4 regions of the Janthinobacterium sp. GL_088 genome follow, and region 2 is predicted to be linked to each of the others. Evidence: predicted binding sites of a transcription regulator. Region 2 holds the regulator's gene; each other region holds the start of a gene.

The links. The regulator FNR, encoded in region 2, switches genes on or off when oxygen is low (the NO sensors DNR and NnrR bind a similar motif). The targets are predictions, from matches to a motif close to TTGATNNNNATCAA.
Region 1: paaA (1,2-phenylacetyl-CoA epoxidase subunit PaaA) is a predicted target of FNR. The motif match lies at 2,453-2,466, and genes of this name have one in related genera.
Region 3: AC3IQ7_RS07140 (glycine-rich domain-containing protein) is a predicted target of FNR. The motif match lies at 1,812-1,825, and genes of this name have one in related genera.
Region 4: ubiU (ubiquinone anaerobic biosynthesis protein UbiU) is a predicted target of FNR. The motif match lies at 2,066-2,079, and genes of this name have one in related genera.

Annotation. Positions count from the first base shown of each region.
Region 1 covers NZ_CM174453.1:5,991,899-5,995,753, forward strand. Annotated here, with positions in the region: gene paaD (1,2-phenylacetyl-CoA epoxidase subunit PaaD) at 1-293, opposite strand, end outside; gene paaC (1,2-phenylacetyl-CoA epoxidase subunit PaaC) at 299-1,066, opposite strand; gene paaB (1,2-phenylacetyl-CoA epoxidase subunit PaaB) at 1,066-1,350, opposite strand; gene paaA (1,2-phenylacetyl-CoA epoxidase subunit PaaA) at 1,379-2,368, opposite strand; gene paaX (phenylacetic acid degradation operon negative regulatory protein PaaX) at 2,636-3,565, shown strand; gene AC3IQ7_RS26770 (hypothetical protein) at 3,663-3,855, opposite strand, start outside.
Region 2 covers NZ_CM174453.1:280,293-284,147, reverse strand. Annotated here, with positions in the region: gene AC3IQ7_RS01195 (hybrid sensor histidine kinase/response regulator) at 1-1,386, opposite strand, end outside; gene fnr (fumarate/nitrate reduction transcriptional regulator Fnr) at 1,636-2,394, shown strand; gene AC3IQ7_RS01185 (FixH family protein) at 2,398-2,922, opposite strand; gene ccoG (cytochrome c oxidase accessory protein CcoG) at 3,025-3,855, opposite strand, start outside.
Region 3 covers NZ_CM174453.1:1,599,959-1,603,813, forward strand. Annotated here, with positions in the region: gene AC3IQ7_RS07130 (hypothetical protein) at 116-385, shown strand; gene AC3IQ7_RS07135 (hypothetical protein) at 628-867, shown strand; gene AC3IQ7_RS07140 (glycine-rich domain-containing protein) at 955-1,695, opposite strand; gene AC3IQ7_RS07145 (CHASE domain-containing protein) at 1,884-3,743, opposite strand.
Region 4 covers NZ_CM174453.1:2,615,736-2,619,590, reverse strand. Annotated here, with positions in the region: gene ubiV (ubiquinone anaerobic biosynthesis protein UbiV) at 1-840, opposite strand, end outside; gene ubiU (ubiquinone anaerobic biosynthesis protein UbiU) at 965-2,002, opposite strand; gene AC3IQ7_RS11955 (hypothetical protein) at 2,165-2,581, shown strand; gene AC3IQ7_RS11950 (ribonucleoside triphosphate reductase) at 2,700-3,855, shown strand, end outside.

The DNA of each region.
Region 1 (3,855 bases), 760 kb from region 2:
GCTTCGCTCATCCAGTCCGTGGTCCAGGCGGGCGCCAGCTGGTTCACCAGCGTCACCTTGGCCACGCCATGGCTGCGCAAGGCATCCGTGACGGCATCGGCGATCACCTGCATGGCCGGGCAGCCCGAATACGTGGGCGTGATCGTCACGATGCAGGCATCACTATCCGTGACTTCGACGGCGCGCACGATGCCCAGGTCCACCACCGAAATGACGGGGATTTCCGGGTCCGGCACGTCACCGAGCCAGGCCCAGACCTGGGCGGCGTCCAGCGCCGCGGCGCCAGCGACCATGTTCATTACCACTCCGCCCCGGGATAGGCGCGCTGCAGGAACTGCATCTCGGCCAGGATAAAACCCAGGTGCTCCGTGTGCGTGCCCTGCTTGCCGCCCTTTTGCATCCAGGCGTCGGGCGCCGGCATGACAAGCGTCGCTTCGGCGAAGATCTCGGCCACGTGTTCGAGGAAAGCCCGGCGCAGCACGTCCGATGGCGGCGCGATGCCGACGGCGACCATGGCCTGGTCGACGGCGTCGTACTTGAACATCTCGCCCGTGTACATCCACAGCTGGTCGGCGGCAGCCTGCGTCTTGGCGTGGCTGTCCGCCGTGCCGTCGCCGAGGCGCACAACAAGATCGCCGCTGCGGCGCAAATGATAGGTGACTTCCTTGATCGACTTTTGCGCCACTTCGACGATGCGCGCATCCGTCGATTTCGTCAGTTCCAGCAGCTGGAAATAGTGCCAGCTGTCGAAGAAGAACTGGCGCATCATCGTGTCGGCGTAATTGCCGTTCGGCTGTTCGAGCAGCAGGCAGTTCTTGAAATCGTGGGCGTCGCGTAAAAAAGCGATGTCGTCCTCGTCGCGGCCCGCGTTTTCCAGTTCGGCCGCGTAGCTGAACCACAAACGCGTCTGGCCCAGCAGATCCAGCGCCACGTTGGTCAGCGCCATGTCTTCTTCCAGCGCAGGACCCTTGCCGCACAGCTGCGACAGCTGCTGGCTGAGGATCAGGGCATTGTCGCCCAGGCGCAAAAGGTAGTTGACCTTATCATCCATTGCAAGCGCTCCCATCACAGGTTCTTGACTTCTTCCGGCATCGGGAAGAAGGTGGGATGGCGGTACACCTTGCTGTTCGACGGTTCGAACAGGGCGCCCTTGTCGCCGGGGCTGCTGGCGACGATATCGGCCGCGCGCACCACCCAGATGCTCACGCCTTCATTGCGGCGCGTGTAGACGTCGCGCGCATGGTTGACCGCCATGGTGGCGTCGGAAGCGTGCAGGCTGCCCACATGCTTGTGCGCCAGGCCGTGCTGGCTGCGGATGAAAACTTCCCACAATGGCCATTCTTTGCTCATGTTGCTATCCCCTATCTGTCTTATGTATTTACGCTGCCGCTTTGTTAGCAGCTTGCTTGTCTGCATACGCGACCAAGGCATCGCGGAACCATTCACCGTCTTCATACGCTTTCACGCGCGTTTGCAGGCGTTCGCGGTTGCACGGGCCATTGCCCTTCAGGACATTGTTGAACTCGGACCAGTCGATCTCGCCGAACTCATAGTGGCCCGTTTCCGCATTGAACTTCAGGTCGGGATCGGGCACGGCCAGGCCCAGGTATTCAATCTGCGGCACGGTCTGGTCGACCATGCGCTGGCGCAATTCGTCGTTCGAGAACAGCTTGATGCGCCATTGCGCCGATTGGGCGCTGTTGACGGAAGCGGCGTCGGACGGACCGAACATCATCAGCGAAGGCCACCACCAGCGGTTCAAGGCATCCTGCGCCATGGCTTTTTGCTCGGGCGTTCCCTTGCAGAGCGACATCATGATGTCGTAGCCCTGGCGCGCATGGAACGATTCTTCCTTGCAGACGCGGATCATGGCGCGCGCATACGGACCGTAGGAACAACGGCACAGGGGAATCTGGTTGATGATGGCGGAACCGTCGACCAGCCAGCCGATGGCGCCCATGTCCGCCCACGACAGGGTTGGATAATTAAAGATGCTGGAATACTTGGCTTTGCCCGAGTGTAAGGCGGCCAGCAAGTCATCGCGCGATACGCCCAGGGTTTCTGCGGCGCTATACAGGTACAGGCCATGGCCCGCTTCATCCTGGATCTTGGCCAGCAGGATCGATTTGCGTTTCAGGGTAGGCGCGCGCGTGACCCAGTTACCTTCAGGCAATTGGCCGACGATTTCCGAGTGCGCGTGCTGCGAAATCTGGCGGATCAGGGTCTTGCGATAGGCGTCCGGCATCCAGTCCTTGGCCTCGATCTTGATGCCTTCGTCGATGCGCGCCTGGAAAGCGCGTTCTTCCTGGCCCATGTCGTCGAGGGAACGGACGTTCTTGAGGCCGGTTTCAACCATTTGTGCGTACATGATCTGTCTCCCATGTCTTTGATTTTGCGCAGCAACGCGGTGCGATGAACAGATAATACGATACAAAAAACGATTTGCATACACTTGATATGAATCATTTTAAAAATTCGTATCTTGTGCAGCTTTTTTGTGCGTATGATATTGCTGATGAGAAAACACCACGAAGCGCCACCAGCGCTTCCGGCAAATTATTGCCGCGCTACCCGCGCAGCCAAGTAAACTGCTGCTTTTATTGAACCGACCGCAACACGGCCAGACCGGAACCACATGAAGAACACCCGCTGCACGGCATGGATAGCCGATTTCCTGGAAAGCGACCCACCGCGCTCGAAGTCCCTGGTGATGACCATCTTTGGCGACGCCATCGTGCCGCGCGGCGGCGCCATCTGGCTGGGCAGCCTGATCGAACTGCTGGCGCCATTCGGCGTCAATGACCGTTTGTTGCGCACCAGCGTGTTCCGCCTGGCGCAGGAAGGCTGGCTCAGCTCGCAGCGCGACGGCCGCCGCAGCGCCTATACGATACGCCCGGAGGCGCTGGCCCGCTTCGAACGTGCCTATCGCCGCATCTATGCGCCGCTGGTCGTGCACTGGGATGGCAGCTGGACCCTGGTGATCGGGCCGGCCGGTAGCATCGGCGCCGCCGAGCGGGGGGCGCTGCGCAAGGAATTATTATGGGCCGGCTATGGTTTGATCTCTCCCGGCATCTTTGGCCATCCGGCCAGCAATACGGAGGCGCTGGAAGATATCCTCGTGCGCAACGAGGTGCAGGGCAAGTTGTATGTCTGCCACACAACAGAGTTGCCGGGTGTCAGCACGCGCCCGCTGCGCGACATGGTGGGCGACTGCTGGGACTTGTCGGAAGTGATGGCCGGCTACGAAAAATTCATCGCCAGCTTCCAGCCCCTGCTGACCCTGCTGCAAGAGGCGCCCGTGTTCGATGCCGAGCAAGCCTTCGTCATCCGCTCGCTGCTGACGCACGCCTACCGACGCGTGCAATTGCATGACCCGCAACTGCCCGTCGAACTGCTGCCCGAACCGTGGCCCGGCACGCAAGCCTACGCATTGGCGCGCGACCTGTACCGCATCACGTATGCGGCCGCCGAGGAACATATCCTGGCCACCCTGCGGCGCGAGGATGAGCAGGCGGCATCTGTCGAGCCGTGGTTCTACGAACGATTTGGCGGTCTGACTACTTGAACGTCTGAAAAATGTTCAGGGCCAGGCGCGTGGCCGCAGGCAGTACGACTAGTACGCCAAGGCAACGCAACGCCGCCATGGACATTTTCTCAGGCGTTCACTGTTTTACCACCACCTGCTTGGCACCAGCCAGCAAATCCTGCCCCAGCTTTTCCAGCGCATTGGCCTGCACCAGCATGGTGTCGAGGATGGCGACGTTGAAAGTGAATTCGGCTGGCGTCGTATAGCCGGGGAAACGTATGATGCGCAGCAATTCCTGCAAGGTCGTGCCCTTGCCCAGGTGCGCCAGC
Region 2 (3,855 bases):
CATGACTTCGTCGAGGTCGAATTCGACAGGCGACAATTCCATGCGGCGCGCCTCGATCTTCGAATAGTCGAGCACGTCGTTGAGGATACCCAGCAGCGACTGGCCCGCCACGCGCACCATGGTCAGATACTTGCGCTGTTCCGTGTCGAGCCTGGTATTGCCCAGCAAATACACCATGCCCAGCACGGCATTGAGGGGCGTGCGGATTTCATGGCTCATGTTGGCCACGAAATCGCTCTTCGCGCGGTTGGCCGCTTCGGCGCGGTCGCGTTCCTGTTCCAGCTCCGCCGCGCGCGCTTCGAGTTCCTGCTGCAGGCGGTCGCGTTCGCTCATCAGGCCGTTGAACGCTTCCGTCAGTTCGCCGATCTCGTCGCGCTGCCGTACCGGCACGGGGGTGAAGCGGCTGCCGCTGGTGCGCAGGGCCAGCAAGGTGTTGCGCAGGCGCACCAGCGGCGACAGCAGGCGCACGGTGACCCAGCCCAGAACGGCAGCGGCCAGCAGCGAAGCGAGGATGCTCCACAGCACCAGCCGGTACAGCACGCCATCGAACGGTTCGAAGGCATCCTCGACGGGCAGCGAGGCGGCCAGCAGCCAGTTCACGGATTTCAGGCGCTTGAAGCTGTTGACGGCCGTGATGCCCCGGCTGTTGGTGCTGACCATGCTGCCTTCGCCATCTTCCTTCAGCAACTGGGTCGTCGTCAGGTTGGCGTTCGGCTTGCGCGGTTGCAGCAAGCGGCTCGTATCGGGGTGCAGCACATAGCGCGGCACGGCGCCGCGCGTGAGGATGAAATAATAGCCGCTCTTGCCGATCTTTTCCGAGCGCAGGCGGCCCAGCAGGTTGTCCTTGTACAGGCGCAGCACGCCGATCACCACGCCGGCCACCCGGCCATCGGCGGCCAGCACGGGCGCCACCATCTGCACGATGGGCATGCCGCTCGATTTACCAAGCATCGGTTCGGTGATCATGGGCTGGCGCGTGCGCAGGACGGTCTGGAAATACTCGCGCTCGGCAACGTTGATGCCGGCGCGCCCCGCCACTTCCGGCATGTCGGCCACGATGGCGCCCTGCGCGTCGAGCACCAGCACGTCATCGAACAGCACCAGCATCGAGCGGCGCGAATAGTATTCGCGCAATTGGACGGGCCGGGCGATCAATTCCGGCGGCTGTTGCCGGGCCGTCAGGGTGACGATCTGCAGCAGCATGCCCAGCTTGTCGTCGAGCTCGGCAGCGGTGCGGGTGATCAGGGACGATTGCTGGCTCAGCAGTACTCGGGTGAAGTCGTCGCGCATGTGCTGCACCTGGATCATGGTGACCAGCGCGATCATGGCGATCGAGGTCAGGCTGGTGGCCAGCGCGACTTTTGCTTTGATGCCGAGAGGCTTCATGATTTCCTTTTCAGTACCGGGCGGCACAGGCGGCAGATAATGCTGTCAGGAATTTTCCTATCAATACACCAGCTTGGCAAGCGCCACCGCGCAAATTGCCCGCCCCGTACGGGCTTTTGACGATGTTGCCATATAATTAAAGGCTGGACGTCGTTTATTCGCCGAAATTACGGTGAAATTGGCATACGGCAACCCTGTATGCAGCTGTATGCAGTAAACTTGTTGTTGCATTTTCTAAAAGGTACCGACATGACTGAAGCGCTACTCACTCCCACCTTGCCCACCGTGAACGTGGAGGCGTTGCGTGCGCGATGCTCGACCTGCAGCATGCATCAATTGTGCCTGCCGATGGGCCTCGATGTGGGCGACATGGACAGGCTGGACCAGATCATCGGCCGCCGCCGCAAGATCGTGCGCGGCGCCTCGCTGTTCCGCATCGGTGACTCGTTCCAGAACCTGTATGCGATCCGCCTGGGGCACTTCAAGACGTACCAGATCAATCCCGGTGGCGAAGAGCAGGTGACGGGTTTTCAGATGGCGGGCGAACTGCTGGGCATGGATGCCATCAGCGCCGACCGCCACCACTGTAATGCAGTGGCGCTGGAAGACAGCGAAGTGTGTGAAATCCCGTTTTCCAGCCTGGAACAATTGCTGGGCAATATGCCGACCCTGCTGCGCCATTTCCACCGCATGATGAGCCAGGAAATCACGCGCGAGCAAAGCGTGATGCTGTTGCTGGGCAATATGCAGGCGACGCAGCGGTTTGCCGCCTTCATCGTCAACCTGGCGTCGCGCTATGAAGCGCGCGGCTATTCGGGCAGCAATTTCCAGCTGCGCATGTCGCGCGAGGAAATCGGCAACTACCTGGGCCTGACCATCGAGAGCGTCAGCCGCCTGCTATCCAAATTCAAGAAGGAAGGCTGGCTGCGCGTGTCGAACCGCGAGATCGAGATATTGCAGCCGGCCAAGCTGAAGGCCATTACGGCCGGAACCGACATCTGCAAATAAGGCTTACAGCTCTTCGTCCGCATGCAGCGCGATGCTGCGTTGCAGCGGCCAGGTCCAGATGCCGGACAGGCGCCACTCGCGTTTGTCGTTTTCCACCAGCACTTGCCAGCGGCTGCGCTCGAGCATCGGCAGCGCCACGGAAAAATTGCCGGCCGCATCGGGCTGCACCAGCACCTTGATATCCTTTTCCGGCAGGGTCGCATGCGCCAGGTGCAGCTGCAGCGGACCCTGGTAAGCCTTGCCGAAGCTGTGCACGGAACCGGTCAGGCGTGCTTGCGCCACGTCATACGACAGGCTCGTATCCATGGCCAGGTCGCTGGCGATCGTGTCGCGCTTCAAATCCTGGTTGATCGCCTTGCCCTGCTTGTAATAATCGCCCACCACCAGCGCATCGGGCTGCGTAAACGCGATATAGCCCATGAAGCTGCCGACGACCACGGACAGGCCGGGGCCGATCATCAGCAGCCATGGCCAGCGATGCTTGTACCACGGTGCAACGGGGGCTTGCAGTTTCAGACTGTCGGACATGATATTTCTCCTGTTTAATCAGCCAGTCCCCGCATGGGGACCGGCCTTCCTGCAACTTCGTGGCGGCGGCGAGGGCACCCGGTCCCCGTCCGCCTTTCCTTGTTAACGTGGCACGATGAATACCGCGCTTTCACGCACATGCAGCGACGGGTCGTCCAGCGAGTGCAATTCGATCGCAATCTTGTTCGAACCCTTCTCTCCCACGCCGTGCGGCACGCGCAGACGGATCGGCCAACCCAGCGTTTCCGTCGGCTGCAAGGTCACTTCTTCGCGCGTCAGCAAGGTCAGGCCCGGCAAGCCGGAAGCGCTGATCTTGAAATGCTGGGTTTGCTCCGACGTGTTCATGATCTGCAGACGGTAGACGTTTTCAATCATGCCGTCTTCCACTTCGCGTCCCATCGAACCGCGGTCGCGGATCACGTCCATTTTCAGGGGCGTGCGCAGGGCCAGCGACGTACATACGGCGATGATGATCAGGGCCAGGATGGAAGTGTAGATCAGGACGCGCGGGCGCATGGCGCGCTGGCGTATCTGCTTCGAATTGAAGTTGTTTTCCATCGCATGGTCGGTACTGTAGCGTACCAGTCCCCGTGGCCGGTCAACCTTGTCCATCACGCTGTTGCAGGCATCGACGCAAGCGGCGCAACCGATGCATTCATACTGCAGGCCGTTGCGGATATCGATACCGGTCGGACACACCTGCACGCACAGGGTACAGTCGATGCAATCGCCCAGCTTGTCGTTGTTGCCGGCCTTCTTGCTCATGGCGCCGCGTGGTTCGCCGCGCTTGGCATCATAGGTGATGATCAGGGTGTCCTGGTCGAACATGGCGCTCTGGAAGCGCGCGTAGGGGCACATGTATTTGCACACCTGCTCGCGCAGCCAGCCCGCGTTGCCGTAGGTTGCCAGGCTGTAGAACAAGACCCAGAACCA
Region 3 (3,855 bases), 1.3 Mb from region 2:
AGCGCAAACGCGTCATGGCGCGCTGGCGATATGGTGAGCAATGTCGTCACGCGTCTGGGCTCTTGTGGCGGGCTCTGAACAGCGTGACGCTGTTTCCCGTCAGCAGGAGCAAGCCATGCGAGCTACGAATCACCCCAGCAAGGAACAGGTACGCGCCTACATGCGCCGGCGCGAACGCGCGCTGCTGCAGCCGCCGCCGCCCGATGAAATCCGCCGGCAACTGGCCTGGTGCCGCGTAGATGCCCTCCCGGGCACTTGCCCGCTTGCCACCCCGGCCGGCGTGGCCGCGCAAGGCTGGCATTTATCTGCGGAAATGGCCCGCCTCAGCACCCTCATGGCCATAGTCTGGCTCATGCATAGCGGTGTTGCTCATCGTAAAAATTGATGACTTGCAGCAAATTTTTCCGATTTGAGTTATCCTCTAGCACATTCCAAGTGCGTCAATTCTCTTCAATTATCACAATTTTGCTTTAAGTTACGCAAAAATCAACAATAGCGTGTATTATATTGTTTGCGGCGTAAAAGCCGCATAAGTGATGGCGCTTTTTAGTGTGTTTACCCTGAATTATTGCAGAAGAGACATTCGGTTTCTTTTTGCTCTAATACAACAAGTACGGATTTTCGATCATGTCTCTCAAACAAATTACCTCTTTGCCTACCTACAACCCGAATCGCGTCCTCGATGCGATCATCGACAAGCTGCAACTGAAAAACGATGCCGCCTTGTCGCGAGCCCTGGAAGTGGCGCCACCGGTCATCAGCAAGATTCGTCACAATACCTTGCCGATCGGCGCCACGATCCTCATCCGCATGCATGAAATCAGCGATTTCAGCATTCGCGAACTGCGCGAGTTGATGGCTGCCTAAGAGCGCCTGACAGACGGCAAGCTGAGAGGTGCCGTCTGGGTAAGCCAGGCTTGCCGCGTGCGGCAGCCACATCTGTTTTCCGCTTTTCTATTGCGGGTCGCGGTTCAGCACCGGACGATCGACATAGAAGCGCCCCATTTCCAGGCCAGTCGAAGACGACTTGACCACCGCCGCGGCCAGTGAGGCAGGGGCGCTGGAAAATGCGGTGTTGGCAGCCCCGGTCGCGCGGCCCGAATACGCCGTCGCCTGCACCGCCGCACTGGAAAACGCCGTCTGAACGGCCCGGCCCGAGTAAGCCGTCGCCTGTACCGCTGCACTGGAAAATGCTGTTTGGACAGCCCGTCCTGAATACGCAGCTTGCACTGCCCGTCCTGAATACGCCGCCTGTACGGCGCGCCCCGAATACGCCGCTTGTACGGCGCGCCCCGAATATGCCGTTTCTGCGCGGATATAATCTTCCCCGAACGTTTGTTCATACAACTGCTTCATGCGCTCGCCCACGCGATGGTGCGCCGCTTCGTCATCTTCGCCGCGCAAGCCGATGTAGGGGAAGTGATGAAGGAAGTAACCGAACACCTGTTCGCAGTCTGCCGCATATTTCAGGGTGTCGAGGATGTGGTAGTGCCAGAAGGTGTCGACGTCCATCAAAGGCGCCGTTTCTTCTTCCGGAAACTGTTTCATCAGGATCAGGAAGCGGCGGTATTCGAATTCCACTGCATTCGCCTTCTCCAGACTCCATCCTTCGCCTGACTCCCGGTGCATCAGTTTGACCTTGATCGCGTCCAAATTCAAATCGGCAATTGCTTTGAAACTGTCGTTCGTATCCATGAATGTCCTTTGGTAAAGAGCGTTGTGGGAACTGCGGTGTAACAAGGAAAAGCGGTGCGTGTGTACTCCTGGCAAGTAGTCGAGGAATGCCTGGCCCATGGCGGGCGGGCGCTGAGTTGTTCTACATCAATATTGCATCTAATTACGAAATATGCAAGCTGAGCTTGCTTCGTGCGGGCGCGCGGCTGTCACCCGCTGGCCCGGCTTTCTTCCTGGTAGGGAAAGGCGGTGGCGTCCGCGCCCAGCGGCACGCTGACGTGTACGCTCATGCCGGCGCCGGGGCTGCTTTCGATGTAAAAAGTGCCGCCCAGCAATTTGATGCGTTCCTCGATGCCCACCAGGCCAAACGAGCCCAGCTTGTTGCGCCCGTCGATGGCCGCGCCCACGCCGTTGTCGCTGATGCTCATCGACACCGTATCGTGGCATTTTTCCAGCTTGACTTGCACGCGGCTGGCATTCGCATGCTGGGAAATATTGCTGAGCGACTCTTGCAGGATGCGGAACAGGGCCGTCGCGCATTGGTCGCTGAGGCAAATGTCGTCATGGCTTTCGCTCACTTCGCAGGCAATGCCCGTGCGCTGGCGAAACTGCGCCACCTGCCATTCGACGGCCGCATTCACGCCCAGGTCCAGCACGGTAGGGCGCAAGTCGTTGATGATCTGCCGCACGCTCTTGATGGTGGCGTCGATCTGCTCCAGAGTCGAGCGGGCGCGGGCGTTCAGGCGCGGGTGGCGGCGCTGCGTGCGCGAGGCCAGCATGTCGGCATCGATGCGCAAGACCAGCAGGTTCTGTCCCAGGTCGTCGTGGATTTCGCGCGCGATGCGCTTGCGCTCTTCTTCCTTGATCTGGTCGGCATGCGCCGCCAGGCGGCGCAGTTTTTGGTGCGACAGTTGCAATCGGATCTGGCTGGCGCGCAATTCCTCCGTCATGCCCGTCGCCATCTGGATGGCGCGCCGGCGCGACGACGCCAGGGTGTGGAACAGTACATACAGCAGCATGGTGCTGGCAAAGCCGATCAGCAGGGCCAGCCACGGCAGGAAGACGTCGAAGCGTGAATACAGGTCGCTCTTGCGCACGCTGAACAGCGCTTGCCAGGCGCGGCCATTGTGCTCGATCAGCAACGTGCTGCTCAGGTAGCGGCCCGAATTGCCGGGCTGCCACCATGGCGCATGCATGCCCGCCGCCGTGCTGTCGAAGATGGGACGCATGTCGTGCGGCAGCTGCAGCGGCAAGTCCGGCTGTTCAAGCGCCTGCGGGCCGATATCGAACAGGGTCAAGCGGACGTTGCGTACCGGCATGTCGGCCAGCGCGCTGCGCATCATCGTCACCAAGTCGTAGCCGATGCCGACGGAACCCTGGTAAGCCGCGCGCCTTTGCTCCAGCGTATCGACCGGCATGCCGAAGCGGTACACGGGCATGCGCATGGCCATGCCCGTCAATTGGGGCCGGCCGTCCATCGGCACGGGCACGCCGGAATTGCTGATCTGGCCGGAATCGCGCGACAGCACCAGCGCTTCGGCGATCAGCGGGCGCGCGGCGATGTCATAGCCATACTTTTCCGGAGCGCTGGCGATCGGCTCGATGTACACGAGCACGGAATACTCGGCGCGCGGGGCGGGCGGATGGATGGCAAACGCCGGATAGCCGTCGCGCCCGGGCGGATAGTCGCGCTGCATGGCCGCTTCGAAGGCGGCGCGCTGCGTCTCGTCGAGTTCCTGGCTGTAATTGAGATTCATCACGCCCGGGTAGTTCTGTTGCAGGGCGATGTTTGCCACGTAGCGGTGGAATTGCTCGCGGCTCACGTGTGCGTTGGCGCGGAACAGGCTGGCCGTGCCGCGCAGCAGATTGGCATACGACTTGGTGCGCGATTCGATGCTTTTCTGGGTGTTGCGCGCCAGATTGTTGAATTGTTCGCTGGCATCGCTTTCGATCGATAGCGAGGCGGCCATGTAGAACAGCAGGCCCGCCATCATCGACACCACAACGCCGAGCAGCCACTGCGGTCTTTTTTCAGCAGCTAAGGGGTGTTCGCCGGCAGTAGAAGACATTGCCATCCGCATCAGGAAGAGGAATCGGGTGCCGCCTGGGCGGCGGAGGCTGGGCTGGGTTGTGCAAGCGCCATCGAAATTGCAAATTGCTCAATAGCTGCCTAATATACAA
Region 4 (3,855 bases), 2.3 Mb from region 2:
GCCGGCCGGCTGGCAGGCCGCCAGCTGGGCCTGGGCGCCGATCCCGCTGACCTGGCCGCGGCGGGCGCGGTCAAAGATGGCGATCACCTGTTCCGTATGCATGGCCTGCGGGCTGATGCGCGCCACCGCCACGCCCATGTCGCGCATGGCGTCGAGTTCGCGCACCAGGTTGTAGACCAGCGCCGACTGCGTCTGCGTGCCGTTCAACACGAGGAACGGCACTTCATCGCGCGTGCGCAGCAGCAGGCCGTCCGGCTCTTCCAGGCAGCTGTAGCCACAATCGTCCTTCGGCAGATTGCGGTTGCGCGCCGTGAAGCAGCGCGCGGAAAACGCCAGCGGCATGCGGCCGTAGGCGAACACTTCCGTCTCCAGCCCTTCCGGTTTCTGGCGCTGCATCTCGGCCAGCGCCGTCTGCCCCATTTCCAACGGCATCACCCAGCGCCGCGCGCCCAGGCGCGCCAGCAATTGCAGGCTGGGGCCGTTGAACAGGTTCAAATGGGGACCGGCGACGAAGGACGCGCCCTTTTCCATGCAGTGCACGGCGCCCATGTCGTTGGCCTCGACGCCGTAGCGGCCATTGCCCGTGATGCGGCGCAGGGTCGCCAGTTCCGCGCCCGCCTCGATCAGCGCCTGCGTCGACAGCACCACTTCCTTGCCGGCGGCGGCCAGCATGTCGGCGATATCGAGCCAGTCGGCCAGGCGTACCTCATGCCGGCGCGAGCAGACGGTTTCGCCCAGGTACACGATATCGACGGCGGTGCCGGCGATCTGCTGGTAAAACTCGAAAACGGTGGCGCGCGGCCAGTAGTACAGCAAGGGGCCCAAAGAGAGTTTTAACATGTCTTTTCCATTTTTTTAGTTTACAAAACCGTAGCGAGCGGTTCGCGGCGAGGCCGAGAAGCGCAGCTGTGCTAGAGCACAGCGAGCATCGCAGGCCACGCCCCGGAACGCGCAGTAGGTTTTGCTATTTCCAAGAGCGGTGGTAGGCACCCAAGGTGTGCTGCTGACCCTCGGCCAGCTTGTCCATGGCCGCCATCCAGCCCGGCTTGACAGCGTAGCGCGCATTACCTTCGCGGCAGGCGTCGATCGCTTCGCGCCACACGCGCGTCACCTGCGCCACATAGGCGGGACTGCGCTGGCGTCCTTCGATTTTCACGGCGCGCACGCCCATGGCGATCAGCTGCGGCAGCAGCGCCAGCGTGTTCAGGCTGGCCGGTTCCTCGATGGCGTAATACTCTTCGTCATTGACTTCGAAACGCCCCTTGCACAGGGTGGGATAGCTGGCGTTTTCACCGGGCGCATAGCGGTCGATCAACACGCCGTTCAGGCGCGATTCCAGGCCCTTCGGCGTTTCCAGCCAGCGCACGGATTTCGCCGGCGAGCACACGCCGTGCGTGTTCGGCGCCTCGCCCGTCGCATACGACGACAGCGCGCAGCGCCCTTCGACCATCACGCACAGGCTGCCGAAGCCGAAAACCTCGATCTCGACTTCCGTCTTGGCGATCAATTGCTCGACCTGCGCCATCGACAGCACGCGCGGCAGCACGGCGCGGGCGATGCCGAAGTGTTCATGGTAAAAATTGATGGCTTCGTAGTTGGTGGCCGAGCCCTGCACGGACAGGTGCAGGCGCAGCTGCGGGTGGTGCTGGGCCGCATACGCCATCAGGCCAGGATCGGCCACGATCATGGCGTCGATGCCGGCTTGCGCGGCGCGGTCGATGGCGCTGCGCCACACGGCCCAGTTGTGCGGCTGCGGATAGGTGTTCAGCGCCAGCAGCACCTTGCGTCCATATTGATGGGCGTAGCGCACGCCCTCGGCGATGGCCTTCTCGTCGAAATTGAGGCCGGCGAAATTGCGCGCATTGGTGGCATCGCGAAAGCCCAGGTAGACGGTGTCGGCGCCATTGTCGACGGCCGCTTTCAAGGCAGGCAGGCTGCCGGCGGGGCAGACCAGTTCCAGCGGTCCGGCCACGCGGGTGGCGGTGGTTGAATCAAGCATCATGATATTCACAGTCCTGTATCGGCTCAGGGTGCAGACTATAGCCCCGCCCATGCCGCCCAGTCCTTGACGCAGGTGAAGGAATGCATGCATGGCTGGCGCGCGTTCAACTTGCTTGACCTGGCTGTAAAATGCCCCACTTTTCTCCCTCTTCGATTGCCCGCCATGACCCGCAAACCGCTGCTGATTTTCCTGCTCACCCTGTTCCTCACCGCGCTGCAAGTGCAGTGGGCCGGCCCGGCCGATGGCTATGACGCAGAGACCATCTCCGTCCTGTCGCCGGAAGTACTGGGCGCGTATCCGGGCGTGCTGCTGCTGTTCCTGCTGGCCGTGTTCGCGCGCCGCCAACTGCCGCTGCTGCGTCAGGCCGCCATCTGCACGGGCCTGCTGGCCGTCTACTGGCTGCTGGCGAACTACGTGACGTTCGACGCACGCGTGGCCAGCTGGAGCACCTACTCGCCGCTGGAAATCTGGGCGCACGTGCTGCCCGCCTCCGTCGCCAGCATCGCCGCCTGCGGCGTCGCGTTCTTTTGCGTGAGCTGGCTGATCCTGCGCGAAACGCGCTGGAACAAAACCGGTTGAGGTGGTTTTTTCACCTGCATCAAGGATTCGTCACGCAACTGCACGCACCCTTTGACGCCACTATATTTAGTGATTAATCTCCATAAAAACACCGCATGTTGTGTTTATTGGAGGTTTCATGACGACAAATGCAGTTTCCCCCACACGCGGCCAGGTCGATGTCGCCGCGTCCATCAATGAATACCTGGACCGGCGCGACTGGCGTGTCAACGCCAATGCCAACCAGGGCTACTCGCTGGGTGGCCTGATACTCAACGTGTCGGGCAAGGTCATCGCCAACTACTGGCTGGACCAGGTGTATCCGCCGGAAGTGGGCGCGGCGCACCGCGAAGCGGCGCTGCACATCCACGACCTCGACATGCTGGCCGGCTATTGCGCCGGCTGGTCGCTGCGCACCCTGCTGCACGAAGGCTTGAATGGCGTGCCGGGCAAGATCGAATCGGGCCCGCCGAAACACATGTCGAGCGCCATCGGCCAGATCGTCAATTTCCTCGGCACCTTGCAAAACGAGTGGGCCGGCGCGCAGGCGTTCAGCTCCTTCGACACCTACATGGCGCCCTACATCCGCAAGGACAGCCTGCGCTACGAAGACGTGCGCCAGTACATGCAGGAGCTGATCTTCAACCTCAACGTGCCATCGCGCTGGGGCACGCAAACGCCATTCACCAACCTCACGTTCGACTGGGTCTGCCCGGACGACCTGCGCGAACAGATTCCCGTCATCGCCGGCCAGGAGATGGACTTCAGCTATGGCGAGCTGCAGGCGGAGATGGACATGATCAACCGCGCCTACATCGAGATCATGATGGCGGGCGACGCCAAGGGACGCGTGTTTACCTTCCCCATCCCCACCTATAACATCACCGAGAATTTCGACTGGCATAGCGAAAACGCGGAACGCCTGTTCGAGATGACGGCCCGCTACGGCCTGCCCTACTTCCAGAACTTCATCAATTCGGAACTCAAGCCGAACATGATCCGCTCCATGTGCTGCCGCTTGCAGCTGGACTTGCGCGAACTGCTCAAAAGGGGCAATGGCCTGTTCGGTTCCGCCGAGCAGACCGGTTCCCTGGGCGTGGTGACGATCAACTGCGCGCGCCTGGGCCACTTGTGGCGCGGCGACGAGCCAGCGTTGCTGGCCGACCTGGACCGCCTGCTGGAACTGGGCAAGACCAGCCTGGAAATCAAGCGCCGCACCATCGAGGAACTGATGCAGCAAGGCCTGTTCCCGTACACGAAACGCTACCTGGGCACCCTGCGCAATCACTTTTCCA